Cohaesibacter gelatinilyticus: one gene and its partner. The protein of the gene in region 1 interacts with the protein of each later gene in a pairwise test. Links are inferred from orthologs where the notes say so. Each region holds a gene or a part of one and is shown on either strand. Other genes may lie near its edges.

Region 1 (16,546 bases):
AGATATGTCTCTTGCAATTGCTTGCTTGTCATCTACTTCTGAATGCTCGACCAACAAGTTATCCTGACCCTTGTCACTTCTGAATATCCCTCGATTACTCAAACATAAATCGGACAAATGTACTACTGCATGATGAAACCTCTTTCATCTGATTGAGAGCCATAGAATATCTACAGAGATTCTCGCATTTCTTATTTGACGCGATGCTTGGCAAATAGGTTCAATTTTCTTCACACTAATATCTGTCGTTTCTAAATACACCTAAATATCGAAGCCCTACCCAATTATCGAGATTTCCAACGAGCCTCTTCCTATTTCAGCTATATATTACCGCCATTCCATTACGTATTTTTATATAGAAATAGATTTTATCATTTCCCGCGGCAATTTCACTCAAGCTCTTGTCTTTTTTATATTTTCAACTCTTGGTTAATCTTTGCTTGGGACAGTTCCCAAAACCAGTTTTGGCCAATATTGGAGAATATCTGTGTCCACATCTCTGACACCAACTGGAGTGGAACGTTTTTTTGATGAAGGAGAAATCCTGGTCAGCAAGACAGACACTCGGGGCCGCATTACCTATTGCAACGAAATCTTTCGAGACATTGCAGGATACGACAATGCGGATCTGCTGGGAGAACCCCATAGCTGTGTGCGTCATCCGGAAATGCCACGTACCGTTTTCAAAATCCTATGGGAGGCATTGCAAGCCAAACGCGAGATCTTTGCATATGTGAAAAACCTCTCCAGCAATGGCGATCACTACTGGGTTTTTGCTCACGTCACACCATCCTATGATGGGAATGGCGATGTTGTGGGCTTTCACTCTGCTCGCCGATGTCCGGATCGCAAGGTACTGAATGAGGTAATCGAACCACTTTATCGGGATCTGATACGCCTTGAAACGAGTGAAAACAATCGTAAGAACGGCCTTGAGAAGGGCTTCGACTATTTGACCGATCTGCTAAAGAACAAGGGCTTGTCGTATGACCAATTTATCCTCACTCTCTAAAAGCCGATATCTTGCGCTTACGGCCTGTGCTCTGATTTTGGGTGCTATATTCTCACATTTCCTGATCACCGATATATTGGCCTATGCACTGGCAGGCATTGCTGCGATCGCCATTCTTGGTTCCACATTCTTTACGCTTCAAACTGAACGCTCGGTTGTGCATGCAACTGAGACCTTACGTAAATTAGGTCAAGGTGATCTGGAGGCCCGCACTGATGAAGATATGGACAAAGGCTCCATTCGCGATCTGATGACCGCGGCAAATTATGCTGCCGATCATGCGGACACCTTCATGCGAGAAGCTGTGGCATCCACATCTGCTCTGGCACGGAACCGCTATTATCGTCGCATCCTGCTTGGCGGTATGCATGGTGGTTTTCTGGCTTACTCCAATCAGCTCAATGCAGCTGTTGAAACTGTGCAGAGCCGCATTCAGGACTTTGCTGAAAAAACATCTCATTTCGAAGAAGCCACCAAGGTCATTGCAGCCAATCTTGGCGAAGCTGGTCAACAGATGAGTGAGACCGCGAACAGTATGGGATCGAGCGCGAACAGCACCAATGAACGCGCATCCATCGTAGCTTCAGCGTCCCATGAGACATCCATCAATGTTCAGACAGTCTCTGCAGCAGTTGAGGAATTGTCTGCTTCCTCCGCAGAAATTGGCAATCAAGTTGGACGCTCAGCTGAAATCGCCGCACAGGCCGTGTCACAAACTCAGGAAGGTGAAGAGAAAATCAATTCGCTCTCTCGAGCTGCAGATACCATTGGCCATGTGGTTGAGTTGATCTCCGCCATTGCCGAGCAAACCAACTTGCTGGCATTGAATGCCACCATTGAAGCAGCACGCGCAGGTGAAGCGGGCAAAGGTTTTGCCGTTGTTGCCGGAGAGGTGAAAGATCTGGCCGGTCAAACCGGGAAGGCCATCGGAGAAATCTCCGAGCAAATCCAGGAAATTCAGGGTGCCACCAAGCAAGCGGTTAGCGCTTTCTCCAACGTTTCGAATACCATTGCCCAGATCGAAGAGATCACCTCTGCAGTGGCTGCAGCTGCTGAGCAGCAAAGTGCTGCGACTGCTGAAATCGCACAGAATGTTGAAGAAGCCTATGCCGGTACCGAGCAAGTGGCTTCCAACATCAATGACGTGTCCGACAATGCCAAGGAAACCGGTCAGGCTGCCGACTTTGTACTCAACGCAGCAGAACGCATGAATGCTGATGCAGCAACACTACAGAGCGAAGTATCCGACTTCATCATGTCCTTGCGCCGTGGTCCACTTGACCGTCGCGAAACAACCGACATGGAATATGATGGTGAAGATCGCCGCAAGAGCGCTTAATTGCCAGCGCCGCAGACGGCAAAACAAGACCACAAATTACACGCTCCATCCTGTCGGGTGGGGCGTTTTTTAAAAGTCCGACTCAGCAAATCAAGATGCAACCCCGTTTCGGATCACTGAATAGGCGCTGATCAATCCCATTCCAACGAATAACATCCCGAAAGCTGCATTCATCTTTCTCCTGAATCCGGAAAAGGTTCGGAGCACAATTGCTGTCGAGAAAAATGTTGCTGTTATGGAATGGAGACAGATAGCCAGTAGGAGACACAGCAACACGATCACTCCCAGAAACCAGCTTGGTGCATTTGTCGGTATGAAAGCGGTCAAGATCGAACCAAAGAAAAATGCAGCCTTTGGATTGGTCAAACTGACAAGCAATCCTGTCTTGAAGGCACCCCATAGCGAATTTTCATTCTTTGCATCTGACGCCAAAGTCTCCAATTCTTTCGCTCTGGCACGCAATGCTTTCACACCCAACCAGATCAGGTAAACTGCACCTGAAAATTTGAGGATCTGAACCATCGCGGGAAACAGCTCGAATAGAACCACGATACCAAATACAGCCAGAATTGCCCATATTGTCGCCCCGCATGACAAACCAAGCCCTGTTGCCAGGCCATGTCTTCGTCCTGAGCCAAGTGAAGCAGAAATCACCGCAAGCATGTTGGGGCCCGGAGTGATCCATGCCAATATGTTGACAATGATGATAGCACTGATTGAAGCCGCATAATCCATTGGCAACCTCCCACAATCCGGCCAGATTACAGGATTTGCGTTGAACTTCCTATCGAATGATGTCTGACGGTATGAAGTTCCTCTCGATCAATTCCGAAGATTGGACAAATTTTTAAACCAACCTCAACGTTCAATGGGTAATGATTATTCTGATTGCAGCCGATTGTTTGATTGACTCCACGCCCTTGATGCTTATGGTTTGGCGCCAATAGACCCTGCCCCGGTGATTTGGTTTTTGCCAATTTCGGAGCATTGATTGAACAGACCTATGGAACGATCTGGCATGACACAAATTGATATTGCGGCTCTTGAAACCACCATCAATGAAGCCTTTGACAATCGCGATACCATCTCTACCAGCACTCAAGGTGATGTCAGAGATGCTGTTGAGGCGGCTCTGAACCTGATGGATGCAGGCAAGGCTCGCGTCGCTGAAAAAGGCGAAGATGGCAACTGGGTTGTCAATCAATGGCTCAAGAAAGCAGTTTTGCTGTCTTTTCGTCTGAACCCGATGGAAGTTATCAAAGGCGGACCGGGTGATGCAACCTGGTGGGATAAAGTGGCCAGTAAATTCGATGGCTGGCGTGCAGTAGATTTTGACAATGCCGGGTTCCGCGCCGTACCGAATTGCGTTGTGCGTCGCTCTGCCTATATCGCTCCCGGCACCGTTTTGATGCCTTCATTCGTCAATCTTGGCGCTTATGTGGACGAAGGTACCATGGTTGATACCTGGGCGACCGTTGGTTCTTGTGCCCAAATTGGCAAGAATGTTCATATTTCCGGTGGTGCTGGCATTGGTGGTGTTCTGGAGCCGCTTCAGGCAGGTCCGGTCATCATCGAAGACAATTGCTTCATCGGCGCTCGCTCAGAGGTAGCCGAAGGCGTGATCGTTCGCGAAGGGGCCGTTTTGTCCATGGGCGTTTATATTGGTGCTTCCACCAAAATTATCGATCGTTCCACCGGTGAAGTCTTCGTTGGCGAAGTGCCTGCTTACAGTGTTGTTGTTCCAGGTGCTCTACCAGGCAAGCCACTGCCAGACGGCACTCCTGGTCCGAGCCTTTATTGCGCTGTGATCGTGAAGCGTGTAGATGCACAGACCCGTTCCAAGACCTCGATCAACGAGCTGCTGCGCGACTAATTCGGTGCTTCATCTCGATGATAAAAGCCCTTGCAGGAGTTATCTTGCAAGGGCTTTTTGCACTCTAGGCCAGGGAATGAAACTCAAAAGCATCTCCATCCTGTGTGACACGGCCAATACCTGGATAGGTCAAATGAGTAGCAGCCATCAGTCTGCCTGACCGCGCCAGATTGGCAAGCAATTTCGTCCGCGTTTTGATTGCCATTTCCGGATCAATGTCCAATATGTAAGAAATATCCGGGCTCTGGAATTGCAAAATTTCCGCAATGATTGCGTCACCGACAATCGATAGTTCCTGGCCTTCATCAGCAATCAAAACACCGCTATGCCCGGGCGTATGCCCCGGCAAAAATATCAAATGCACCCCAGCAACAATTTCAGCTTCATTTTCATATTTGATTATGCGATTGGCGATAGATGAAGTGACCGATTGCGCCAACTGAACCAGAGGTTTCATGCTTTCAGACACTTTGGATGTCAGATCTGGGTCTGCCCAAAAGTCCCACTCCGCTTTTGCCAGATGTATTTTTGCATTGCTGTAACCGCCGGTATCGGGGCCCATCAATCCACCGATATGGTCGGCATGCATATGTGTGATGACAATGTCAGTCACTTCGGCTTTATCGAGTTTCTCTGCGGCCAGCAAATCGTCGAGTTTGCCTGCTGTTGGTCTTGTTCTGGAGAAAATCGGTCCGGCTCCGGTATCGACCAATATCACACGTTCTTTGGACCGTATCAGCCATACATTTGCTCCAACCTTGATAGGATCACCTGCTTGTTGGCGATGCTTTACTTCCCCATTTACAAACCAGTTGCCGGGGAGATTGAAATGGCCATCAGAAAGTACCAGAACATCAAAATTTCCAATTTGAATGCTTGCGATTTCGACATCAGAAGTACTTTCTTGTCCAGATAAAACTGAGCGGCGGGTCATTGTGTACGGCTTCATTATCACATTCCGAGAGTTGATCTAAACGACAAATTCGATTGTTATGCCCCCGATGCCAGGATGCATGTCCATTCACTCCAATCAGGCTACCCTCTTCATTCATTGTGCAGAACTGGCGCATATGACATAATGCGCGCAAAATCCGACAAATTTAACGAACAAGCGCATGATACATATTGGAATTGCCGAATATCCAGACGCCCAAAAAGCTGCAATTTGGGGTCTGAAGGATCTTTTTGAAGCAACGGGTCGGTATCGCTCTCCCATAGCCTCACCAACTGGTACTATGAGCGTTGAAATCATCCAAGACTTTTCAAACAACCATGACGGCAAGTTTGACGCTGTGATCCTGCCGCCAAGTTTTTCCGCCCGTCCGCAGGGCGATGAACTGAAAGCGTTGTCCAACTGGATTTTACGTCATCATAAGAGGGGAGCACTGATCTGCTCGGTATGTGCTGGAACATTTCTGTTGGCTGCTTCAGGTCTTTTGGACGGACGACGAGCAACCACCCATTGGGGTTTGGCCGAAATATTCAGTGACGAGTTTCCGCAAGTGAAGCTGGAGACCGAGCGGCTGGTCATTGATGAAGGAGATGTCATCACAGCTGGCGGTCTCATGGCATGGACAGATTTAGGCTTGAAGATCATTGCCCGTTTTCTGGGGCTTTCAACCATGCTTGAGACTGCAAGACTTTTTTTGATCGATCCGGGCTTGAGAGAACAAAGCTATTACGATTTGTTTTCACCCAGTTTCACACATGGAGACGACCAGATATTGAAAGTACAGCACTGGCTGCATGCTCAGTATCAATCAGCTGTCAGTGTTCCTCAAATGGCAAACATTGCTGGACAGGAAGAACGAACATTCTTGCGACGCTTTCGAGCTGCGACCGGTCATACACCGTCGGACTATTTGCAGCGCTTGCGTATCAACAAGGCACGAGAGCTGTTGGAACTGACGAAGGAAAGTGTCGAAACAATCGCATCCAATGTTGGTTATCTGGATATATCCGCCTTTCGCAAACTGTTTCAAAAGATTGTCGGCCTGTCTCCCAGTGAATATCGCCGACGCTTTACGCCTTTGGAAAGCTCCCCCTTGAGAATTTGATGAAATCACCTCTTGACCTAGAGTGCACTCTAGCAATTAGATGATGGTGTCGGGCATCATTTTCATGGAGTTTACACATGACCGACAACACAAAATCCGACTCTTCACAGCTGACAATTATCGAACAGCTTTTTTACACATTAAAACAAGATGGCATTGAGGCCAGCCTCGAAAAACATGTCAATCCCGATGCTGTTTTTATTGGTGTGAGAGAAGAAAAATCCGATCACATACCGATATATGGCTCCTATGCGGGTCATTCCCAGATTACTCGATTTTTCGACACACTCAACTCTTGTTTCGATACGCATGTTTTTGAAATCAATCATTCTTTTCAAGATGATACCATAGCAATCGCAACAGGGTATTTTCATCATAAAACCCGTTTGACCAGTAGGGATTTTCGCAGCCATTGGGCTTGTCTGTGTCATCTGGGTAATGGCAAGATCAGCCAGTATCGCTTTTATGAAGATACCGCTGCCCTTGAAGCTTCACTCACCCCGTTCCCCAATCTCTAGATATGGAAATTCGCAATGAAAATTGGTGATCTGGCAAAGTTGTCCGGCCTATCCGTTCACACCATTCGATATTACGAAAAGGTTGGTTTGCTGCCGTCCGCTCATCGTGATGCGGGCGGTCGACGACAATATGGTCATGACATTGTCCGATGGCTTGATTTTCTTGCAGCTTTGAAAAGAACGGGAATGGGTATCGCCGATATGGTTCGCTACGCTCAATTACGAAGCAAAGGGCCAGAAACCGGGCAGCAGCGCAAGACCATGCTTCAGGTACAAAGACAGAAAGTTCTGGATAAAATCTCAGATCTTGAAGCCACTCTTCCCGTTCTGGATCACAAAATCATGCTCTATGACGATATGGAGCGCCAGCATTTGATGGAACAGAACGATCATGACAATTCTGAACACACAGACCTCTCAGCAACCGAACAAAAATATCTTGAAAGACGACGCTCTTGAACAGGGCCTTGCTTATTGCGCACAACATCATCCCCATTTGAAGCAAGCTATATCAGAGCGCTATGATGAACTGGTGCCGGATATGAGCGATAGCCTAATAGAGTGGGCTTATGGCCGCCATTATAGTCGGGAGGGGCTGGATGCGCGAACCCGTCAGCTGGCAACATTGGCAGCACTGACGGCACTTGGGGGGCAAACAGCGCCACAGCTCAAAGTCAATATCGAACACAGCCTTGCTGTTGGAGCCACAAGACGCGAGATCACCGAGGTGATTTGGCAAATGGCGGTTTACGGCGGCCTGCCCGCGGCAATCAATGGATTGAATGCCGCGCAAGAGATCTTTGATGCTCTTGATAATGCCCCAATCTAACAACAAACCCGGCGTGGCAACAAACAGATCCTCTTGATCTGTCTACTTGTTACCGCGAACCAGAGTGTAGAGACCGGAGATAACGATGATGGCGCTGCCCAGCAACGTCCACTGATCCGGAGCCTCGTTGAAAAACCAAACACCAATGATCATGGCGAACACCAGACGGGTATAGCGGAATGGAGCGACAACGCCAATTTCCCCCATCCTCATTGCCATGGTCAGTGCGTTATAAGCCAGCACACCGATCACAATTGCTGCAATCAGATATCCTGTCTCTCCCCAGTCGGGAGCAATCCAGGTCTTTGTGTAAAGAGTGGCAATGATGCCCGCGATGACCAGCATGAGAAAACCAAGAATGCCCAATTGCGCGTTGGTTAGATGAGGCGGAGCGGCACGCGTAGCCAAATCCCGCCCTGCAAATCCAATGACACCAAGAAGCGCAAAAATGGACATCAGCTCAAAATCTCCCGCTCCGGGCCGCAAGATCATCACCACACCACCAAAGCCGATGAAAATTGCCAGCCACCGACGCCACCCAACTTTCTCGTGAAAAACAAGAACAGCTCCTGCAGCAACGACCAATGGTGTCGCCTGAAGGATAGCAGATGCGCTGGATAGTGGTGATAGAGCAATGGCGATGGTATAAAATAGACGGCCGGAAATCTCAAACACGGAGCGGATAATCATGGTTTTCGACATCATGGCTTTTGAGAGCACGGGTTCAGATTTGACGAAAGCCGTAAGCGCAAAGATGAGCATGCCCCCTGCTCCAAACAAGATCAGGATTTCACCCACTGGCAAGCGCGCTGCAATGGCCTTGATCAAGGAATCTTCGAGAGTGAAGGCAAACATGGCCAGCACCATGAACAAGGAGCCTTTGAGATTATCCATTGAGGTCAATTCGGTAAAAGTTGGGATTGAGGCCGTGAGTGATGCACGATCCATTGGATGGGAGGTGATAGCTTAACGATAGTGGGGAGACTGTCAAATAATTTGAGGATGATCATGGACCAGCATTCCAAAGCATGCTTGAATTTATTTCCCGAGCCTCTAACACAAGGATAGCTTCATGACATTTGAAGGCTTGTTGTTCGATAGCGCTGGCAGAATTTCCCGCAAAGAATTTTGGGTGGCTCATCTGATATTGGTTCCCATGGAAGCCGCCGGTGCCTTTCTGTTCCGAGTGCATGAAAATTATCTTTGCGCACTGGATCCTACTCGACCTATGGGCATGCTCTATTATGCCAGTCTGGTGTTGATGGCTTCGGTCTTCTTCTTCATGTGGTATTGTGTTGTTATCAAACGACTGCGTGCCAAAGGCCGAGGGCATTTCAGCTTTTTTGCCTATGCGCTGCCTGTTTTGGCAACCTTGAGCGTTCTGGCTCCACATATTCCACTGGAGTGCAGCGTCGGTTTGCAGGAAAGAGTCATCTATTTGAGCGCCATGTTGCCATTCTGGGCCATTTATTTTGTTGATCTGGGAGTCTTGAAAAGCAAGTCTGAACGATCAGGACAAGCAGCTGGTACCATTTGAGATTTATGCTCGGCTACGTCTTGAAAGCTGTTACGCAAGCTTCTAGATTGCCACGGCCCACCCCGCCATTGTTTCAAAAGAAGTCTTGCCAATATGCCCCAACCGCCGACCGCACTCGAGATTACTCAAAAGCTCATTCAATGTCCAAGTGTGACCCCTCTTGAGGGAGGAGCGTTGAGCTATCTGGAAAGCTTGCTGTCCCCTTCCGGATTTGAAGTAGCACGCCCTGTCTTTTCCGATACTGATACACCAGACATTGAAAATTTCTTTGCCAAGATTTCTGGAGGCGAAGGCCCACATTTGAGCTTTGCCGGTCATACCGATGTGGTGCCAACGGGTGATGAAAGTCTTTGGAGCCTGCCGCCTTTTTCTGGTGAGATCAAAGAAGGCATGATTTATGGCCGCGGCACCGCAGATATGAAAGGCGGCGTTGCTGCCTTCGCCGCCGCAGCTTTGCGCTATGTGGCAGAATATGGTGCACCCAAAGGCACCATTTCTTTCCTGATCACAGGTGATGAGGAAGGACCAGCCATTAACGGCACCATCAAACTTTTAAAATGGGCGGCTGATCGTGGTGAAAAATTCAGTGCATCAATCGTTGGCGAGCCAACCAACCCAAATGAGCTGGGGGATGCCATCAAAGTAGGACGACGTGGCAGCCAAAGCGGACGTCTCACCATCAAAGGCAAACAAGGTCATGTGGCTTATCCGCATCTGGCATATAACCCTGTTCCATTGCTGGCCAAGATTGTCGCTCATATCAATTACAAGATCATGGATGAAGGCACCAAGTTCTTCCAACCAACCAATCTCGAATTCGTGACCTTTGATGTCGGCAACCCAGCCGCCAATGTCATTCCGGCCAGCGCTTCAGCTCGCTTCAATTGTCGCTACAATGATCTCTGGAACAAGGACAAAGTTGAAGCTTTTGTTCGTCAGGGGATTGAAGAATGCGGTTTGCCAGAAGGCTTTGAAGCTGAGCTATCCATGGAACGGGATGTCAGCCAGGTCTTTTTGACCAAAGCTGAAAATCTGATCTCTTCCTTCTCGGCTGCGGTGACCAAGGTAACCGGCAAGCAGCCAGAGCTCTCCACCGGTGGCGGGACGTCTGATGCTCGTTTCATCAAAGATTATTGTCCAGTCATCGAATTTGGTTTGGTCGGACAGACCATGCATCAGATTGATGAACGAATTGCCGTGGAGGATTTGGAGAAACTGGCAGAAATCTACTATCAGTTCCTGCTGAGTTATTTCCCACCAAACAAATAATACCACACAAGGATTTGGCCATGGCCAAGGATCAGCCCATCGGATTTGGGGATTTCATCCTCTCACTCTTGCCGTTGATGGCAATGGTGGGCATTGGCCTTGGTGTTCTGCATCTTATCAGCGATGAGATGCCGATCTTTGGTGCAGTCCTTCTGACATTTTTGTCGCTCATCCCTCTTTCCATTGGACCACTTTTTTTGATGCTTGTGGCCTATGGAAAAGGGATGCCTGACGCTATGTTCCCAATTGCCATTTCATTCAATCACCTGCGATTCAAGCTTGTTCTTCCTGTATTTTTTCTGGTGATCGGTTGGATGTTTGATCTTTTGCCCAGTCTTCCATTTCTGATTTGGGGTGGCTTGGGGGCAATCTATTCTGTCTTTTGCCTTTGGCTCACCGCAGGATTGGTTGGCCGTGAATTGTTCGTCACCAAAAGCTATTCCTATCTGTTTGCAGCAGGGGCACTTTGTCTGGCAATTTTGTGATGATTGCTAACAACTTGCTATAAGGCGAAACAGTTTTCCCGAATGTTCCTCATCTTGTTTTTATCTATGGTGTGACTGCGATCTTCCCTTTCGCATTTCTCTTTTGACAGTTTCGCTTTTTACCTGTCTTGACCTCATCATCCGCTATAAGGTGCTGGTCCTAAGCTGGAGTTATTTGCAGAGCGGAGCATCGCTGTCTTGATCGGATATATTTTCTTTCATCTGGAAGTCGTATGGGCATTTGTGCGCGGTGATCGTGAAGCCCTTTATAAAGTCGATGCCACATCAACTGGATTGGTGCGCTCCTTCATAGCCATGGTGATTGTGGAGACAATCAGCCTTCTCTATGCCATCGGTTTTGGCACCATCGAGAATAGCTTGCTCATGCGAGAAGGCGGGCTCTTTTATCTGCCTCTGCAGCTCTTTCTGGATTGGGGTACCGTGCCTTTGGCTTTCTTCATTCTGTCCGGCCCCATGGGATTTCGAGATCGTCTGATCCCCCTCATTGTCAGCTATAACTGGATGAGTGTCATTGTTCTGATGCTGATCCTGTTGCCAAGTGCCATGGTTACCGGCGGTGTTGTTGCTGGCGAGATGGTGCTGATCGTAATGGTAGGCGTTTATGGCACGGCCCTATGGCTGACTTATCGTCTGCTGGACTTCATTCTCGATCAAGGAATGAGCATTGCGCTGGGCTTGACCGTACTGACCATGATTTTGGGCATTACCAGTGCCGCTATCTTGAGCGAGATCGCGCAAAGCCTTCCCCTGATAAGCGAAGGGGCTGACGCAAGACCCGTAACTTAAAATCTTCGAGCCGGTTTGGCTATTTTTTTTGGTACCCAACCCAGGGCTCTTCTGGAATGATGTAATCCAGATCCTCTGGATAGTCCACCTGTGTCAGATAGAGCCCATCAGGCGGAGCAACGGGACCGCAGGCACGACGATCTCTTGCTTCGAGAATTTCCGTGATCCATTCCACCGGCTTGCGGGCAGACCCAACTTCGACAAGTGACCCAACAAAAGAACGAATCTGGTTATGGAGGAAGGATCGGGACATTGCATCCAGATAGACCCATTCTCCTTCACGGATAACCTTGAGATATTGCATGGTGCGCCACGGGTTCTTTGCCTGACAAGCTGTTGCCCTGAAGGTCGTAAAGTCATGGTGCCCGATTAACAGCTCACAACCTTGCTGCATCAGATCGATATCGATGGGATAGCTATATTGCCATGCTCGACCACGCTCGAAGGTCAGCGGTGCTCGGCGATTGCAGATACGATAGCGATAATAGCGACGAATAGCAGTGAAACGACTATCGAACTCATCGGTGATTTTCCATGCACCAAGAATGGCAACACCAGTCTCTTTCAAAAAGTGATTGAGTGCTTCAACAAGCTTTTGGGAGTGCCAATCGCGCTCCAGATCCAAATGTGCGACCTGCCCCGTGGCATGCACCCCGGAATCTGTTCGGCCAGCTCCGAAAACAGCGGCACGTTCCCTTGCAAACTTGAAAATGCAATCTTCAATCAGACCCATCACACTCGGCGCATTGTCCTGGCGCTGCCAACCGGAAAAAGGGCGCCCATCATATTCGATCAAAAGCTTGTAGCGAGGCATCAGGCGATCGTCTCTCCAATCTTGAGAGCTGCACCGCGCTGGAAGTCTTCTGCATTCATCGCACCCTTGCCGGAGCGCTGCAGCTCGATCAGGCGGACAGCTCCCTCACCACAGGCGATGGTCATGTCCTCATCCAAAACAGAGCCTGGCTCACCTGAACCATCAGCCAATTCAGAGCGGATGATCTTCACGCGCTGTTTCTTGCCTTTGATTTCCATCTCGCACCAGGCACCGGGGAAGGGTGACAGCCCACGAATATGGTTGTGAACATCCTGAGCAGGCTTGGAAAAATCGATACGGCTCTCTGCTTTCTCGACCTTCTTGGCATAGAGTACGCCTTCTTCATCTTGCTCTTGCTCAGCGAGCGCTCCGCGAGACAGTGCTGCCAACGAGCGCACCATCAGATCAGCTCCCAGCACCATCATTCGGTCATGCAGATCACCAGCAGTCATATTCTCAGAGATCGTAATGCGCTCGATCATGCAAACCGGACCGGTATCCAGTCCTTCACCCATACGCATGACTTCCACACCGGTCTCAGCATCGCCTTCCATGATTGCCCGCTGGATTGGCGCTGCACCTCGCCAACGCGGCAAGAGTGAGCCATGCAGATTGAGGCAGCCATTTTCGGGCGCTTCCAGGATTTCTTTCGGCAGCAGCAATCCATATGCCACAACCACAGCGACATCAGCTTGCAATGCCGCGAACTTTGCCTGCTCTTCTTCGGAACGCAGAGAAGTTGGCGTGAAGACTGGAAGCCCAAGCAGCTCTGCCTTTTCATGCACCGGGCTCTTGCGTTCTTCCATACCACGTCCAGCGGGACGAGGTGGCTGGCTATACACTGCCACGACCTCATGGCCCTGGCCTACAATTTCCATCAGGGTTGGAACGGCGAAATCAGGCGTTCCCATAAACACGACGCGCAGCATGGCAAGGGTCCTTGGCATTTGCCCCCGTTATTGCAGGTGGGGGTAATAAAATCAGAGAATGGCGTGTTTTTCTTTTTGGCGAGCAAGCTTGGTGAATTTCTTGATCACCCGGTCGCGACGCAACTTGGACAGGTAGTCGATGAACAACGCGCCATTGAGATGATCAAACTCATGCTGAACGCAGGTGGCCAGAAGACCATCACACTGTAGCTCCTGATCTTTACCAAACTGATCCAGATATTGAATCTTGATTTCGGCCGGGCGTTCAACTTCCGCGTAGAAATCAGGAATCGATAGGCAGCCTTCGTCATAGACGGACAGCTCATCTGATTGCCAGATGATTTTTGGGTTGATCATGCATATCGGGGCTTTTTCTTCCCCTTCCTTCGCACAATCAACGGTGAAGATCTGCCGTGCCACGCCCACCTGTACACCAGCCAGACCAATACCCGGAGCGTGATACATGGTTTCAAACATATTCTCGACAAGGCGGCGCAGATCATCATCCACGCGCTCTACCGGCGCTGACTGCTCTCGCAGGATCGGGTCCGGCAATGTAACGATATCCATAAGTGCCATGGAGGTGAGATAGGCCGAATCCGCTTCCCGGTCAATGATCAAGTCAGGCAAAAGCGGCGATTTACGCAGCTTTGAACGGCATTCGGCATTGCTCCGGAATTCGATATGTTCTCTTTTTGTTTTTCCTTAATCCGAATCGATCTATACTCGCATCATGAATGAGACTGTTTTGAGCATAGGCCAGCAACATTTGACCGGATTTCAATTATTGTTTTGCGGCGTTGCTTTTCTGACCTTTTTGTTGATTTGGCTGTTATGGACCCTGGCACGCACCAATCGTCAGCGGGCGTTGGAGCTATCCATGAACCAGAGTCAAAACCGTGCCCGGCAAGCTCAGGTCGACGAGATGCAACGTTTGCAAGTTGAAATGACTGGCCGCATGCAAAGCATGGCGGAGATTTTTTCCACCCGCCAAAGCGAACTGGCACAGGCTTTGACCACCCGCATGGATGGTATGGGCCACCGACTGGGGCAATCATTGAACAAAAGCCTGGGAGAACAACAAAAGGCAACTCATGATAATTTGCGTGCCTTGCATGAACGTCTGGCGGTCATCGACAAGGCACAAACCAATATTACCGACCTGTCAGGTCGGGTGGTGGAACTTCAGCATATTTTGGCGAACAAGCAGACGCGAGGCGCTTTTGGTCAGGGGCGCATGGAAGCAATCATCGCCGATGGTTTGCCATCCAATGCCTACGATTTTCAATATACGCTTTCCAATGGCAAACGACCTGATTGCGTCATCCATCTACCCGATGACGGTGCCGTATTGATCGTGGACGCCAAATTCCCGATGGAAGGATGGGCCTTGATTGATGACGCCCAGAATGCGGAAGAAGACAAGGCAGCACGGGCCAGCTTCCGTCAGGATATGAAAAAGCATATCAAGAATATTGCTGATCGCTATTTTATCGTCGGAGAGACACAAGAAACTGCTTTCATGTTTGTACCGTCTGAAAGCCTATTTGCTGATCTACATGAACAGTTCGAGGACATAATCCAACTGGCGCATCGCGTCAGGATCGTAATTGTTTCGCCGTCTCTTCTGATGCTGTCCATCCAGGTGGTTCAGTCGATTTTGAAAGATGCCCAAATGCGTGAGCAGGCTCATATCATTCAACGAGAAGTGGCGCTGTTGATGGAAGATATCTACCGCCTTGATGATCGAGTACAAAAATTACAGAGCCATTTTCAGCACGCGGTCAGGGATATCGAGCAAATACAGACCTCAACATCCAAGATCGTCAAGCGAGGTCGCAAAATTGAGGACGTGGATGTACAGGAAAGTGAGCTCAACCTTGCTACTGATGGGATCCAAAATGCCGAGGGCAGAAAAGTTGCTGCGGGATCCACACAATCGCATTTGCCTCTGATGCCGGGCGATGAATATGTGCGCTAAATAAAAGGGTACCTATTCTGCACGTGAGAGCGTAATCAGATCCTGACCACTTTCATCCTGGAATGATACCTGATCTGCATCCTTACGCTCCAGCTGGCTGACCTGATGGAGGATCTGCAAGATTCTTTGCTCGACTTGTCTTTGCGCCTTGTTACATTTGGTTTCGTTGCTCAACACCATTCCGAGAGAAAACTGCTCTTCATTCCAAAGAATGGTTCCCGTGTTGTGCGCGCACCCTGTCGTCATGGTGAATTGACCATTTTTCCGCAATGTCAGTACCGCTGGATTGAGCAATATTTTTTGAACCTTGCGTAGATTGTTGTCTTGCGTTCTAACACTTTTAATCGTCCATCGGCCAACCATGGTGATGGGTGTTATGGTCAAACCGCTTTGACCATTTTCAATCAATGCAGGATCTGGAATGGAAGCTATTATGCCAATTGCATTCAGCTCGCCCGGACTGGGTGAAAACACACGTCTATCAAGCTTGGGAATTGCAGAAGTTGCCTGAAAATCCGCTGCTGTTCCATGTTCGTGCGCATGGGAAGAAGCAACAGGGACAAGGCAAGACGCCATTCCAAACAAGAACGAAAGATAGAAGCCGCTTTTCACGATGTCATGGTCCCCACACATAACGGTTGTAAATTGGCTTAGAACCAATCGCGTGAGTTCTAGACTAGAAGCATTGTAAAATCTACTTGGTTCGAGTGCTTTTTCCGTAAATACTCACTTATTTTGCAACGCAGCATAAATCTTCTCGCTACTCTCCAATAAACTGCGACAAATTTTCCTCCAATTAGATGGTTGTTAGGAGTCTTGTGGTTATAACTGAACTTAACAAACTCCGATTTTGTATTGTGTAACTGGGGTATCCAATGTTTAAGCCAAGCACGCGTGAGGGATCTTTGTCCCTGGATCAAGTCAGCGATAGTGTTGACCATCCAGACAGTTTCCGTCGTCTTTATGTCGTGCTAGATGGCACATTCACCCTTCATGATGGAAAACCTGCTTCCTATAATATGGATTACGATTTCTTCAAACGCTATTGCGATGCGTTCGACGAGGTTGTCGTGGTGGCCCGGCTATTTGAAAAGGA
Region 2 (15,515 bases), on another replicon or contig:
TTTGCTCCGGCACTAAAGGCGCGCAAATGCCCACGGCAATGCTGATTGAAATAAGCCTCCGCCATGATAGAACGGCCATTATTGGTCGCATCAACAAACAGAATATTCGTTTGTAGCATCACAGTCTCCTTGGGACTACATCGCTAAAAGCTGATCCGGATATTGAACCTGACCCACACCAAACTCATACACTTGCCTTTGAACAAGACAATCTTGCGGTATGAAAATCAGCATGAGAACAGCCCCTATCTTCAAATGTCACGGGCGATGTATCCCATCTTTTAGACATTTGCATGACAATTCTACCAATCACAACAGCGATGAATGGCCCATTCCATATACAAAAGCCAACATCAATACCAGCACTTTTTCAAACAAAAGTTAGGCATTCGTATTGTTCCGGACCTTCCTTATCTTGGTCACCTTTAGATAATTACAAGACCAATGTCACCTTAACTTTCGCTCATTCAGCAAAAAGCAAGATTTTCAATTCAAGACCTGATACCCAAAAACAAAAACACCGCCCGGTCCTCTGACCGGGCAGTGTCTGATATCTATAGACATAAAGCTGAACGTTATCTGAAAGTCAGATCTCGCGATCAACCAACATGCGCTTGATCTCGGCAATGGCCTTCGCAGGGTTCAGACCCTTCGGACAAGCCTTGGAACAATTCATGATCGTGTGACAACGATACAGACGGAACGGATCTTCCAGATTGTCCAGACGCTCGCCAGTAAATTCGTCACGACTATCAATCAGCCAACGATAGGCCTGCAACAAGATCGATGGGCCAAGATAGCGATCTCCATTCCACCAGTAGGATGGGCAGGAAGTCGAGCAGCAGGCACACAGAATACACTCATAAAGACCATCCAGCTTGGCACGATCTTCACGAGATTGCAGCCATTCAGTCTCCGGCTCCGGCGTTACCGTTTTCAGGTAAGGCTCAATGGAGCGATGCTGTGCATAGAAATTGTTCAAATCCGGAACCAGATCTTTCACAACAGACATATGTGGCAAAGGATAAACCTTCACGACGTCTGATATGCACTCATCTATACCCTTGGTACAAGCCAGAGTATTGGTGCCGTCGATATTCATGGCGCAAGAACCACAAATGCCCTCACGGCAGGAACGACGCAAGGTCAGGGTCGGGTCAACACTGTTCTTGATATAGAGCAGCCCATCCAGCACCATTGGACCACAGGCATCGCGATCGACATAGAATGTATCGATCTGCGGATTTTTGCCATCATCCGGGTTCCAACGATAAATGCGGAATTCTGTGACATTGGTCGCACCCTCGGGCTTCGGCCAAGTCTTGCCTTCCTGCATTCTAGAATTCTTCGGCAGCGCAAGTTCTACCATAATCTCGCTCCGCTAGTTCGGTCCTCATCTTGCTCCCATGCCGATGGAACCAAGATCAAATATCGAAAGAGCCGGACACATTGTTGCGTCCGGCATGAAATCTTAGTAGACACGTGCCTTCGGCGCGATCTTCTTCATATCAATCCCGCCTTCTTCTTCCGTGGTGAGCGGATCGAGAACAACAGGACGATAATCAAGCTTCACATCACCTTCGTCGGAAACCCATGCCAGAGTATGCTTGCGCCACTCATCATCATTACGACCAGCCAAAGGACCATCTTTGAAGTCCTCACGGGCATGCGCACCGCGGCTTTCCTTGCGGGCCTCGGCGCCATTCACAGTCAGAATGGCGTTTGGCATCAGGTTCTGCAGCTCGAGCGTTTCCATCAGATCGGAGTTCCAGATCAGCGACCGATCAGTCACTTTCAGATCTTTCATCTCACCCCAGATATCTTTCATCTCGGTGCAGCCCTGCTCCAAAGTGTCCTGGGTCCGGAACACGGCAGCATTGTTCTGCATGCTCTTTTGCATCTTCAGGCGAAGATCAGCAGTAGGCGTACCACCATCAGCAAAACGGGTATTATCGAAACGATCCATGATCTTCTCGAAAGACGCTTCATTGGCAGTTGGGATGGCTGCTTCGCGATCCACCACCTGACCGGCACGGATAGCGGCCGCACGGCCAAACACCACAAGGTCGATCAGAGAGTTGGAACCGAGACGGTTCGCTCCGTGAACAGAAGCACAACCGGCTTCACCCACGGCCATCAGACCTGGCTGGATACGGGTTGGATTGTCGCCATCCGCATTCAGAGCTTCACCCCAATAGTTGGTCGGAATACCACCCATATTGTAGTGAACAGTCGGAAGCACAGGAATTGGCGCCTTGGTCACATCAACACCGGCAAAGATCTTGGCGGATTCGGAAATACCAGGCAAACGCTCTGCCAGCAGTTCCGGATCCAGGTGATCCAAATGCAGGAAGATGTGATCGCCATCAGGGCCAACACCGCGACCTTCGCGAATTTCCATGGTCATGCAGCGGGATACAACGTCACGAGACGCCAGATCCTTCGCGCTTGGCGCATACCGCTCCATGAAGCGCTCGCCTTCGGAGTTGACCAGATAGCCACCCTCACCACGAGCACCCTCGGTGATCAGACAGCCGGAGCCGTAAATCCCGGTTGGGTGGAACTGAACGAATTCCAGATCCTGCATTGGTAGGCCAGCACGGGCCACCATTCCACCACCGTCACCCGTACAGGTGTGGGCGGAGGTTGCAGAGAAGTAGGCACGGCCATAACCGCCTGTTGCCATGACAGTCATTTTCGCATTGAAGCGATGAATGGTGCCGTCATCCAGGTTCCAGGCTACAACGCCCTGGGTCTGACCATCTTCGGACTGCAGCAGATCAAGCGCGAAATATTCAATATAGAATTCCGCATTGTTGCGCAGGCTCTGGCCATACAAGGTGTGCAGGATAGCGTGACCGGTACGGTCGGCCGCAGCACAAGTGCGCTGTACCGGAGGACCTTCACCGTAATTCTGCATGTGACCGCCGAACGGACGCTGATAGATCTTGCCTTCCTCGGTACGCGAGAATGGCACACCATAATGCTCCAGCTCGTAAACCGCTGCCGGCGCTTCACGGGTCAGATATTCCATGGCGTCAGTATCGCCAAGCCAGTCAGAACCCTTAACAGTGTCATACATATGCCACTGCCAGCTGTCTGGCGTCATGTTCTTGAGCGATGCTGCGATACCACCCTGCGCCGCAACAGTATGCGAGCGGGTCGGGAACACCTTTGAGATACAGGCAGTCTTCAGACCTTGCTCTGCCATACCAAGTGTTGCACGCAAGCCAGCACCACCGGCACCGACAACAACCACGTCAAAATGATGATCGACAACCTGATAGGCGCGACCATTGATGCTGAAAGCGCCCGGCTTATATTCACCTGCCATCTGCTTAACCCCCAAAGGACAGTGTGAGCACTGCGTAAATACAGCTCAGACCGATCACGATTGAAAAGAATTTGTTGCCCATCACCAGAGGAATTTTCAAATTCTCGGTGTGCACATAATCTTCGATGATCACCTGCATGCCCAAATGCATGTGATAGATACCGGACACCACGAACAGAATCATCGGAATGGCAACCAAAGGCGATGCCACGAGTGCTTTGGCTGCTTCATAATCAGCGCCAGCCGCCTTGATCAGAATGATGATGAAAGCAATCGCCAAAAAGACATTGGCAGTCGCAGTAACACGCTGCATCCAGAAATGGTGCGTCCCGCTGTGAGCGGAACCCAGACCACGGACGCTTTTCATATCCGTTTTCATAGTCATCTACTCTCTCCCGCTTTTACAAAACGCTATATGCGATGATCCAGACCAGTGCGGTCAACACCAGGCCACCGATCAATGTCAAACGAGCTAGCCACTCGCGCTCCTGCTCACCAAATCCAAGACCGAAGTCCCAGATGAAGTGACGAAAACCACCAAGCATATGGTGAAGCAGAGCCCAAGTATAGCCAAACAGAACCAGACGACCGATCCAGGATCCGAAGATAGCCTGAGCGGTCTCGAATGCTTCCGGGCCACTTGCAAGAGCAATCAGCCAATAAGCCAGCAAAACTGTTCCGAAATAGAGCGCAGCTCCAGTAATACGATGCACAATGGACATAGTCATGGTGAGCATCGGACGATAAATCTGCAGATGCGGAGAAAGAGGGCGTTTGCCCTTCAGGTCGACGTCTGTCATTTCTTTAGGTCCTCGACAGGTGACGCTTGCGTAAAGGTAACCATAGGTCAGGTTCGCATTCCTGTTTCTCATAGCGACAAATTGGCGTAAGGTCAAAGCGAAAGCCGCGCAAAATGTCACAAAAACGACAAAATTCGCCTAAGGAACAAAGCAAAATCATTACGTTACGTCAGAGTAATGTACAATAGACCAGAGCATCCCAAGGCGACTCAAAATCAATATGCCCTACCCTAAGGGTTGAGGGTAAATGAAGTGTGATCCAAAAAACAAAGCCCGGCAACCATACATTGGTCACCAGGCTATCACTTATCTGTTCATTTTCTTTCAACCGGAGCTATCAACCGCGTGGCAGAAGCACCCAGACGTCGAGATCCAGAATGACGGAAGCATCATATCCTTCTTCACCCTTACCCGGCAGTTCACCACATGGCTGATCCTTGGTCGCAAACATACGAAGGCGAAGCGCACCCACATCCTCACGACCTGGCAGTTCGGCCTTGTCGATCACTTCGGACCAGGCAAAGACAGTATTACCTGCAAAGAGCGGAGCCACATGGCGACCACCATTGATGGCCGCAACATGGAAGGCATTTCCCAGACCGTTGAAGGACAAGGCGCGTGCAAGCGAGATCACATGTCCACCATAGATCAGACGACGACCAAACCGGCCCTGCCCTTCGGTGAATTGATTGAAATGCACCTTGGCAGTGTTTTGATACAGACGTGTAGCCATTTGATGTTCGGCTTCTTCCACGGTCATGCCATCAACATGGTCGATTGTCTCGCCCACTTCATAATCATCCCACATATGAACCGAACCGGATAAATCCCAATCAAACGCGTCCTTATTGAGTATCGGCACAGCATCACCAAGACTGGCAGCTTCCAGAGCCGCAGGCAAGCTTGGTACATTATTGTGACCGGTTGGCGTGGACGGATCTTTCTTGCGTACCATCACCCAGCGCACATAATCCAGAACCGTGATGCCATCCTGGTTAACGCCAGTCGAGCGCACATAGACCACACCGGTCTTGCCGTTGGAATTCTCCTTCAACCCTATTACCTCTGAAGAAGCGGACAAGCTATCACCCGGATAAACAGGCGCCAGAAAACGACACCCGGCATAGCCAAGATTGGCTACAGCATTGAGGGAGATATCCGGCACCGTCTTGCCAAAGACAATATGAAAGACAAGAAAATCATCAATTGGAGAGCGCTCATATCCCAGCCCTTGTGCAAAAGCATCCGATGACTGCACCGCAAAGCGCGATCCATAAAGCGCCGTATAAAGAGATGCATCTCCCACGCTCACAGTACGTGGGGTGGCATGACGGAGGATTTGCCCAACATTGAAATCCTCAAAATAATTGCCCGGATTGGTCTTGCTCATTCTAATCTCTCCCTCGGCCTCTTTGCCCGATCAATTGGAAACAGGCTTTCTAGGTCTCTTTCCAATTATCATATTGCACTGCACAAGCAATGTCATCCAAACCAAAGAATGAGAAGACGTGAGCAAAGGGAATGGTGGGATAATTTCATCTAGTGCAATTCCGTCTTATCTTTGACAAAGAGACTATGCTAAAATCAGTATACTTCAGTCCCTTTTCGTGAGTCTCCAATGCCCGCTCGCCAGATTTTGCTCTCTGCACTCTTTGTATCAAGCATCTCCATCGCCAATGCTGCCAATTTGGGGCCCAGGCCTTTTGCTCTGGTCGATCAAATGGAAGACAGTCCGCTGAAGGAAAAACTGCTCTCCTGCGCCAAAGAGTTTCGAACTGGCAAAGCACCGATAAAAAGCCTTTTCTCCATTGGCCATCGCGGGGCACCCTTGCAATTCCCTGAGCATAGCTTGGAAGGCTACAAGGCCGCCGCTCGCATGGGTGCCGGCATTATCGAATGCGATGTGACCTTCACCAAGGATAAGGAATTGGTCTGCCGCCATAGCCAAAATGATCTGGCAACAACGACCAATATTCTGGAAACGGATCTGGCGGCCACCTGCGCCAAGCCATTCTCACCTGCTGGTAACGGTGAAAAAGCCTCCGCAGAATGCAGGACCTCGGATATCCTGCTTTCCGAATTCAAACATCTCACCGGAAAGATGGATGCGGCCAACAAAAATGCCAGAACAGTTGAAGAGTTCTTGAACGGCACTGCCAAATGGCGCACCGATCTTTATGCAAGTCAGGGCGGAACCCTTCTCAGCCACAAAGACACTCTCGCGCTGTTCAAGGAACTTGGCGTCAAGTTCACACCCGAGCTTAAAACCCCCGCTGTCTCCATGCCTTTTGATGACATGAGTCAGGAAGATTATGCGCAAAAGCTGGTCGATGAATATATCGATGCTGAAATTCCACCATCCGATGTCTGGCTGCAGAGCTTCAATCTTGCCGATATCCAATATTGGATCGAGAATGAACCGGACTTTGGCAAGCAGGCCGTCTTCCTTGATGGCCGCGCCCGTGATGGATTGAACCCAGACAATCCGGAAAGCTTCAAACCGTCCATGGCAGAGCTGAAGGAAATGGGCGTCAACTATATTGCGCCACCGATCTGGATGCTGCTCAAGACGCAAGGCGAGAGCATTGTGCCGTCCGCTTACGCAAAGGCAGCCAAGGAAGCGGACATCAATATCATTACCTGGTCATTGGAGCGCTCAGGCTCTTTGAACAATGGCGGCGGCTGGTATTATCAGACAGTGAAAAAGCTGATCAAAAAAGACAGCGACATGCTCAAAGTTCTGCATGTGCTTGCACAAGATGTCGGTGTGAAAGGCGTCTTTTCCGATTGGCCAGCAACAACCAGTTTCTATGCCAATTGCATGGGCCTGGAATAAGATCGGCTTAACGACCCACCTAGCCGTCCTAATCAAAAAAGGCGATCCGGAAAAGATTGCCTTTTGCATTTTTAACGCGCTTTCAGCATGCGTCCAATCGCCGTGCGTTTGGCAAGATGACGATGACCCAAACGACAAATCTTGTCATTGGAGTTTTTGGTCAACCCCTTGGCTTTCATATAGGCCTGCACTTTCTTCAGCACTTGCTGTCCGTATTGACGCCCCTGCGATCCTAAATGCTGCCACTGAGGGTTTGAAAGCTTGTATTTCTTCTGAATTGCCCAGCCAGCGCTTCGAACCGCCATCCGATCTTCTTTCAGACTGTTACAGCCCTTGGCAAAGAACATCGCAAATCCGGTATTCTCAGCCCATTTATTGAAGGCTTTCTTGGGCTCTCCCGAAATCTCATAGAATTTCTTTTGACCTGCTGCGTCAGCAGTATGGCTGACGACAAGAACCATCGACCAGGCCATGATCAATGCTGCAATAATTTGTTTCATCACTTAAAATCGATCTTCTCAAAACAAAAAAAGTGCGCTCTAGAGCGCACCCAGCTTAACATCCCTGTCATAGACAAAATCATCACTCACTTCTTTGACGACTGCCTGTCCACAACGCATCTTGTTCGTGGATGGATCGAAGGCATAAGTGGGAGAGCCATATAGCTCCCATCCCTTGGTCAGGGCCTCTGTTACCTTGTGGCAAAAAACAGCATCATCTTCTTCAGTGAGTAAACGATAAACCTGCATGACTATTGCTCATCCTGTTTGGTAATTGCATCGGCAATCTCGACCACGCGACGGGCCATTTCAGCGTGCAATCGTTCTACCATTTTGCCGTTGATTGTCATCACATTTTTGGACTGATTTTCTGGTGCATCAAAGGCATCAATGATCTCCCGGCTACGAGCAATTTCTTCCTCGCTTGGAGAAAAGATCCGGTTGCAATCAGCAATCTGTTTCGGGTGAATGATGGTCTTGCCATCCATACCCATTTCCGCGCCCTGCTCACATTCTGCAATGAAACCTTCCGCATCGGTGAACTGGTTATAAACCCCGTCAATGATGTCGATTTCATAGGCACGTGCAGCGGCCAGACATTGCATCAACCACGGCATCATAGGCGCACGTCCCGGGATCAGAGCAGCGCGAGTTTCCTTCGACAAGTCATTGGTTCCCATGATGAAACAGGAAAGGCGAGACCCATGATACTCCAATTTGGAAGAGGAAATTTCCAGTGCACGCACCATGGCTCCTGGAGTTTCCATCATGGCCCAGATTTTCAGATCCTGGCTAGCATGCGCATCATTAAGCTTGCGGCCAATAGCATAGACATCCTCGGCACAATCCACCTTTGGCACCAGTACCGCATCCGGCCGGGCTTCAATTACACCAGCCAAATCTTTTTCACCCCACGGGGTGTCCAGACCGTTCATGCGGATGACCACTTCACGATGTCCAAAGCCACCCTCTTTCACCGCTTCGACCACCTGTTCACGAGCCATGTCTTTTTGGTCTGGCGCGACAGAGTCTTCCAGATCAAGCAGCAACACATCGACCGGCAGGGTCTTTGCTTTTTCCAGTGCACGAGCATTTGACCCGGGCATATAAAGAGCGGTACGACGAGGACGGAAACTCATTGGTCTTTCTCCCTGAAAACGAGAAGGTCTTGTTGCACTGCAAGATAAACAGCTTGGATCAACTTAGCTACCCCCTTCGTTAGACCAATTGAAGTTATCGCAATAACCAATCCGCATGGCAAAAACCATGCATCACCTTTGTTTTGATGCGGATCCTTTTCCCGAAAGTCGGACAACTTTCAGAGGATGCGTTTCTTAAGGACGGAACAAGATTATGAAAAAAGCAGATCTGGTGATCATAGGCGGAGCCATCGTCGGTGCATCTGTTGCTTATTTCCTCAAGAAAGACCTGGGTTTTACCGGCTCGGTCGTGGTGGTGGAGCGCGATCCCACCTATGCCAAAAGCTCGACAACCCTGTCGGCGGCATCCATTCGCCAGCAATTCTCCACCCCGCAGAATATCGCTCTGTCCCAGTTCGGTCTGAAATTCATTCATGAGCTCAAGGACCGCTTTGGCCCGGACGCTGATATCGGTTTTCATGAAGGTGGTTATCTGCTGCTGGCCTCCGAGGCCGGCCTTCCTGTCCTGAAGCAAAATCACGAAGTACAAATGGCAGCAGGCGCCGACATCGATCTGATGAGCCCGGAACAACTCAAAGCCACCTTCCCATGGATGAATGTCGACGATCTGGCGGGCGGCTCCTATGGCCGATCCGGCGAAGGCTGGTTCGATGCTCATATGCTTCTGGATCTGGTGCGCAAAGGCGCCATTGCGGCTGGTGCAGAATTCATCAAGGATGAAGTTGTCGGTTTCACGCGCGAAGGCAATAAGGTCACCGGCGTGAAACTGGCGTCTGGCAGCACCATTGCCTGTAGCGCCGCAGTGAATTGCGCCGGACCTAATGCAGGCACCGTGGCTAGCTATCTTGATATTCCGCTGCCAATCGAACCACGCAAACGCACTGTTTTCGTGATTGACTGCAAGACCCCTCATCCAAACATGCCATTGATGGTCGACACATCCGGCGTTTATATTCGCCCGGAAGGTGACTTCTATATTTCCGGAGTATCGCCGGGAGCAGAACGCGATATCGCGGTGAATTGCGAAGATGTCGATCCGCATTACGATCTGTTCGAAGAGGTCATCTGGCCATCTCTCTATGAGCGCATGCCCGGCTTTGATGCCATCAAGATGGCCAATGCATGGGCGGGCCATTACGAATATTGCACGCTGGATCAGAACCCTGTCATCGGTGCCCATCCGGAAATCGAGAATTTCTATATTGCAGCAGGCTTCTCTGGCCACGGCCTGCAACATGCCCCTGGAACCGGCCTCGCCATTGGCGAATTGTTCCTGCATGGCGCCTATAAGACGCTGGATCCGTCCATCTTCGGTTATGAGCGCATCATCTCTGGCACGCCTGTGCGCGAGTTGAATGTGATATAGCGCATTCCTGAAAAGTTGTTCGACTTTTCAGATAAGAATTCGCGCAGAAGAACCTAGAGCAATTTCAACTGTCTAACAGACATTGAAAGCCTCTAGCATTTTGGCTCTTTCTGCGGTTAGACTGACGACAAGTCTTTGCCAAATAAGCAAACCTCCTTCCCAAACATTAGGGAAGGAGAGCATTGAGAGAGCCTGAATGAGCCAGCCTACCAATCCAGCCCAAGGCAAACAGGGCCCAAAGCCAATCATCATCGTGATTTCCAGCCATGTGATGGCCGGATCAGTGGGCAATCGCGCCGCCGCTTTTGCCCTGGAGCGGATGGGCTATCAGGTATGGGAAGTCCCTACCATCATGCTGCCTTGGCATCCCGGTCATGGCCCTTCCACCCGGCAGATTCCGGATGAAGACAATTTTGCTCAGTGTTTGCAGGATTTGGCCAACCATCCCGACTTTGCCAATGTTGCCGCCATTCTGTCCGGCTATTTGGGACAAGCATCTCAGGCAAACGCCATCGCAAAGCTGGTTGATGAGCTGAAATCCGCCAATCCGGAAGCCCTCTATCTGTGCGATCCGGTCATGGGTGAAGCAAACGGTCTCTATATACCGGTTGAGACCGCAACTGCCATCAGGGAGCAATTGCTGCCCCGCGCCGATATCGCCACACCCAATCGCTTTGAATTTGCATGGCTCACCAATTCCGAGCCAACCTGCAATGAAGACATGATGGAGACGGCATCAAACTGGCCCGTCGCCAAGTCTGTCATCACCAGCGCGTTTCCGATGCTGAAAAACGCCATCGGCAATTTACTGCTCACCCCATCTCCAAATGATCGAGCAGAGCTGGATGCCCTGCTCTGTGAGCATCAATCCCTGCCCAACACACCTCACGGGACCGGCGATCTCTTTTCCGCGCTGTTTTTAGGACATTTACTCAACATCAAAAACGAGGAGCAAAGCCTGAAACTGGCCTCAAGCGGCGTCTTCGAAGTCGTAGCCCGCACTGTCAATATCGGCGAAAAGGATCTGGCTCTCTCCACATTTCAGGACCGCTTCATGGCTCCGATGGCGATGGTCAATCTGCGCAAGATTGGTGGCAAACCCAAGCTGGCCACTTTCCGCAAAGGTCCCAAACGTCCTCGCCCAACTTCTTCAGAGTAATTGATATTCCATGACCAATCTTCCGTCACAAGACGACATCAAGCATGCCCATGGCCTGATCAAATCCCATATCCGCAAAACCCCTATCTTCTCCATTGATGGTGCTGCCTTCGGATTGGATCAACCTGTCGATCTGAAGCTGGAAATGCTCCAGCATTCCGGCTCCTTCAAAGCCCGTGGCGCTTTTTACAATCTGCTGAGCCGTGATGTTCCTGCTTCCGGAGTTGCTGCGGCTTCTGGCGGCAATCATGGTGCGGCGGTGGCTCACGCTGCTCATAAACTGGGACACACCGCCAAGATCTTTGTGCCGGAAATCTCCTCCCCTGCCAAAATCAAGAAGATCCAGCATGCTGGCGCTGAAGTTGTCGTCCAAGGTGAGCGCTATGCCGACGCTTTGGCGCTTTGTGAGTCTCATCAATCGAATAGCGGTGCCATTGGCCTGCATGCCTATGATGGATTTCACACCATTTGCGGTCAGGGAACTCTGGGCAAGGAGCTGGAAGAACAATGGGGGGATGATCTCCCGGACAGTCTGATCGTGGCCGTCGGTGGCGGCGGCCTGATTTCAGGGTTGGCCAGCTGGTTTGGCCAGCGCATCAAAATCATCGCCGTAGAACCCGAGCAATCCTGTGCTCTTCACCAGGCAATCGATAAGGATGAGCCAGTGGATGTCGAAGTCGGGGGTGTGGCTGCAGATTCCCTGGGTGCCAAACGCATCGGTACAAAAGGCTTTGAAATTCTGCAATCAAAACTGCATGAAAGTGTAGTTGTCAGTGACAACGCCATCCTGAGAGCACAGGCCACACTCTGGCATGATTACCATCTTGTAACCGAAGCAGGTGGAGCCACCGCCTTTGCAGCCTTGCAAAGTGGAGTTTATTCCCCACCCAAAGGCGAAAAAGTGGCAATTGTGCTATGCGGGTCCAATGTAGAGCTTGAAAAATTGGCACAAAGTAACGATCTTCTGTGAAATTTGGCTGGATGATTTTCAGCATGGAATAGAACACCAGGATTGGAGGGGGACCATATGGCCCAACTACCGAAACGCTTGCTTGATGGATATTCTGCTTTTAAATCAGGACGCTTCGAAGAGGATCGAGAGCGTTATCACCAACTGGCGGAAATAGGCCAGACACCCAAAATCATGTTGATCGGTTGCTGCGATAGCCGCGCAACACCAGAGCAGATCTTTGATGCTGGTCCAGGTGAAATGTTCATCGTCCGTAACGTTGCCAATCTGGTTCCACCAGCGCAAAAAGAAGACGATTATCACGGCACCCCGGCCGCACTTGAATTTGCCATTCAAGGATTGAAAGTCGAGCATATTGTCATCATGGGCCACGGCCAATGCGGCGGTGTCAGAGCCTTTCTGGACGATGAGTTCCAACCACTCTCCGAAGGCGACTATATCGGCAAATGGGTCTCGTTGTTACAGCCCGCCTGCTGCGATAAGAAGTTCGATGAACTGAAGCGTGATGATCTGGACCGTCAGGGCCTGCTGGAGCGCAGCTCCGTCATCCAGTCACTGAACAACCTGCGCACCTTCCCATGTGTTCGCGAGCTGGAAAAAGAAGGCAAGCTTTGCCTGCACGGCGCATGGTTCAATATTGCCACTGGCGATCTGGAATATTTCGAAAAAGATCAAGACACATTCGTGAAAGTCGACAGCTAGAAGTCCGACCGCCTGAACAATTTCAAGATGCCCGCCATTCATACAGGATGTCGGGCATTTTTTCTTCATTGATCGACCCGTCTGAACGGCTCACCTCAATAAATCCCCGCGCTTCATAAAAGCGCCTGCCCCGCTCATTTTCTACAAAACAATACAGCTTCAAATAGCCATCAGACTGTGCCTTGGCATCAGCAAGCAATTTCGAGCCAATACCTTTGCCGATATGATCGGGATGCAGATAAAGCTGGTCCAGCCAATCTCCCTCCATCACCATCAAGCCCACAATATCGGCACCGTCCAGAGCAACATATAGCTGCTGCTTGGCAAAGACATGATGCGTGAAGAAAGCAAGATCTTCTTGTGGCGTATGAAGCGTTGGTAAGAAGGGCAAACAAACTGTGCGAGATAATCGAAACAGTTTTGCGACCTCGACCAACTCATACTCATTGGCACGGCGAATGACAAAATGATCAACAATCACATCGCTCATGACGCAGCCTCTTCCTCTACCCATAATCCGATCAGTTTCAGGATTTTAACGGCAAAATTCCGATGCAGAGCAAGCAATTCGCCTTCCTCACTGCCATCAAAAAGCGAACTGCGATAAAAGCGAGACAGCCAACGAGCAATGGGCCCATAAGCAAGTGACGCACCAAAAACAATCAGATTGGCAAATCCAGGCAGCAGAATTGGAAACGCGGGATAGGCGTCAACCAGCAACAAGACCGGGATCAGAGTCAAACCTGAAATCAAAGCCAATCGGGATATTTTTCGGTTCAATGATGTATGCATGCATTTCGTGAGCCTCAATCAATAAAAATATGATTGAGACCCAAACATAAAAAAACCGGCCTATCAAGACAGACCGGTTTTATCGATAATTTATTCAAGCACTGCTTTACGCAGCAGCTTCTGCCCGTGATTTGACCAGACCTTTATTGATCAGGGTCTCAGCGATCTGCACGGTGTTCAGTGCAGCGCCTTTACGCAGGTTATCGGAAACAACCCAGATATTGAGGCCATTCTCAACAGTGGAATCTTCACGGATACGAGAGATGTAAGTCGCATCTTCACCAGCAGATTCAACAGGAGTGATGTAACCACCATCTTCGCGCTTGTCGACGACGAGACAACCAGGAGCTTCACGCAGGATATCACGAGCTTCATCAGCAGTGATCGGGCCTTCAAATTCCAGGTTCACGGCTTCGGAGTGGCCAACGAAAACCGGCACACGTACAGCGGTGCAGCTAACCTTGATGGATGGATCAAGCATTTTCTTGGTCTCGGCGACAACCTTCCACTCTTCCTTGGTGGAGCCATCATCCATGAAGACATCGATATGCGGAATCACATTGAAAGCGATGCGCTTGGGGAATTTCTTTGGCTCGATCGGATCGGACACAAAGACCGCACGGGTCTGGGTGAACAGCTCATCCATGGCGTCCTTGCCACCACCAGAAACAGACTGATAGGTGGAAACCACCGCACGTTTGATCTTGGCTTTTTCATGCAATGGCTTCAAAGCCACCAGAAGCTGCGCAGTAGAGCAGTTTGGGTTCGCAATGATATTGATGCGATCCTTTTTTGCAATCCACTCTTCCAGCACAGCCGCATTCACCTCTGGCACGACAAGTGGAATACGCTCGTCATAACGCCATTGGGAGGAGTTATCGATGACGATACAGCCTTGAGCGGCAATCTTTGGAGACCATTCCTTGGACAGGGAACCACCAGCAGACATCAGACAGAAATCGGTGTCAGAAAAATCATAATGATCCAGAACCTGACATTTCAGCGTGGAATCGCCAAAGGACACTTCCTTGCCCTTGGAGCGAGAGGAGGCCAACGCCACCACTTCATCTGCCGGAAAACCGCGCTCAGACAGAATATCAAGCATCTCCCGGCCCACATTACCCGTGGCACCGACGATTGCAATTTTATAACCCATAACAAATGATCTCCTGATCCCGGCTCCCCCAAAGTCTCCTGCCGGGCCGAAACGGCGCAGGCAGAATGGCTCCCCTCACATCCCCGGGAGAGCCTGAAGGGAGCGAGAGGCGCTTAAACCTTGGTGGTAGTGGTAGTTGTGCGTTTGAGCATGTCAGCAGCAATCGCACCGGCAGTCATCTTGCCAGTGGTCATGGTTGCAATTTTGATAAGGGAGATAGACATCCCAATCAGACCTTCTCAAACTCAGCCCGCAAATTCGCGGACCCTCTCGGTTTCAGATGTGCTTTTTGCCCAACACATGCCGTGAAGTCAAGTAACAATCATCATAGCAGGGATTGTTATACGAAAGAATAATGCGATAAAAGCCGAGACAGTGTCAAAAAAACAGGTTAAAACACCAGCATGACAACAGACAAGACACCAAATCGCGAAGAACGCCGCACCGCCAAGGAAGAAGAAGCCAAGCGGGCCCTTGCCCGTGTGGATGCGGAAGGCGAGACTCTGGGCACCTCTTCCTTTGCCCGGACGGCCAATAAGGCACGCGATCATTTCAACGCGACTGACAGCGATCAAGATGATCCGATGGAAGTCTGGGGCACTCGCATTGGCCGCATTGGCGGCGCAATCTTTGCCATTTTCCTTGTCCTTTGGCTCCTCAATCATTTCACCCGATGACAAAATCCTTGGCTAATCCATCCAACTGGTGTAGGGGATTGGCCTGAAACCCGACATTTACCT

Evidence for each region.
Region 2: the proteins of def (region 1) and CRO57_RS14145 interact in binary tests that used the Escherichia coli proteins (3 or more experiments, as listed by UniProt). The link is inferred for Cohaesibacter gelatinilyticus from one-to-one orthologs.

The regions. Positions count from the first base shown.
Region 1 is NZ_OBEL01000010.1:14,799-31,344, reverse strand. The notes cover bases 12,285-15,279. They hold def (peptide deformylase), read right to left. Parts: upstream 14,049-15,279; coding sequence 13,521-14,048; downstream 12,285-13,520. Other genes in these bases: CRO57_RS23475 (DNA recombination protein RmuC), read left to right, coding at 14,203-15,279; fmt (methionyl-tRNA formyltransferase), read right to left, coding at 12,540-13,466; truA (tRNA pseudouridine(38-40) synthase TruA), read right to left, coding at 12,285-12,540. In the rest of the region: CRO57_RS23560 (PAS domain-containing protein), read left to right, coding at 488-1,012; CRO57_RS23555 (methyl-accepting chemotaxis protein), read left to right, coding at 987-2,351; CRO57_RS23550 (LysE family translocator), read right to left, coding at 2,442-3,086; dapD (2,3,4,5-tetrahydropyridine-2,6-dicarboxylate N-succinyltransferase), read left to right, coding at 3,370-4,224; CRO57_RS23540 (MBL fold metallo-hydrolase), read right to left, coding at 4,289-5,158; CRO57_RS23535 (GlxA family transcriptional regulator), read left to right, coding at 5,340-6,281; CRO57_RS23530 (nuclear transport factor 2 family protein), read left to right, coding at 6,359-6,799; CRO57_RS23525 (MerR family transcriptional regulator), read left to right, coding at 6,815-7,258; CRO57_RS23520 (carboxymuconolactone decarboxylase family protein), read left to right, coding at 7,191-7,628; CRO57_RS23515 (DMT family transporter), read right to left, coding at 7,671-8,522; CRO57_RS23510 (DUF805 domain-containing protein), read left to right, coding at 8,701-9,165; dapE (succinyl-diaminopimelate desuccinylase), read left to right, coding at 9,259-10,434; CRO57_RS25415 (hypothetical protein), read right to left, coding at 10,689-10,874; CRO57_RS23495 (hypothetical protein), read left to right, coding at 11,118-11,726; more of truA, read right to left, coding at 11,746-12,284; more of CRO57_RS23475, read left to right, coding at 15,280-15,450; and 2 more genes. UniProt on the Escherichia coli protein: Removes the formyl group from the N-terminal Met of newly synthesized proteins. Requires at least a dipeptide for an efficient rate of reaction. N-terminal L-methionine is a prerequisite for activity but the enzyme has broad specificity at other positions.
Region 2 is NZ_OBEL01000003.1:47,492-63,006, forward strand. The notes cover bases 12,751-15,515. They hold CRO57_RS14145 (aspartate-semialdehyde dehydrogenase), read right to left. Parts: upstream 14,776-15,515; coding sequence 13,726-14,775; downstream 12,751-13,725. Other genes in these bases: CRO57_RS14130 (carbonic anhydrase), read left to right, coding at 12,751-12,827; CRO57_RS14135 (GNAT family N-acetyltransferase), read right to left, coding at 12,850-13,317; CRO57_RS14140 (hypothetical protein), read right to left, coding at 13,314-13,619; CRO57_RS14150 (hypothetical protein), read left to right, coding at 15,180-15,452. Also shown: CRO57_RS14060 (arsenate-mycothiol transferase ArsC), read right to left, coding at 1-119; CRO57_RS14065 (succinate dehydrogenase iron-sulfur subunit), read right to left, coding at 587-1,369; sdhA (succinate dehydrogenase flavoprotein subunit), read right to left, coding at 1,472-3,334; sdhD (succinate dehydrogenase, hydrophobic membrane anchor protein), read right to left, coding at 3,339-3,719; sdhC (succinate dehydrogenase, cytochrome b556 subunit), read right to left, coding at 3,736-4,134; CRO57_RS14085 (MaoC family dehydratase), read right to left, coding at 4,472-5,524; CRO57_RS14090 (glycerophosphodiester phosphodiesterase family protein), read left to right, coding at 5,753-6,970; CRO57_RS14095 (DUF5333 family protein), read right to left, coding at 7,042-7,470; CRO57_RS14100 (DUF1737 domain-containing protein), read right to left, coding at 7,510-7,719; CRO57_RS14105 (HpcH/HpaI aldolase/citrate lyase family protein), read right to left, coding at 7,722-8,609; CRO57_RS14115 (NAD(P)/FAD-dependent oxidoreductase), read left to right, coding at 8,824-9,996; pdxY (pyridoxal kinase), read left to right, coding at 10,193-11,155; CRO57_RS14125 (threonine/serine dehydratase), read left to right, coding at 11,166-12,125; more of CRO57_RS14130, read left to right, coding at 12,183-12,750.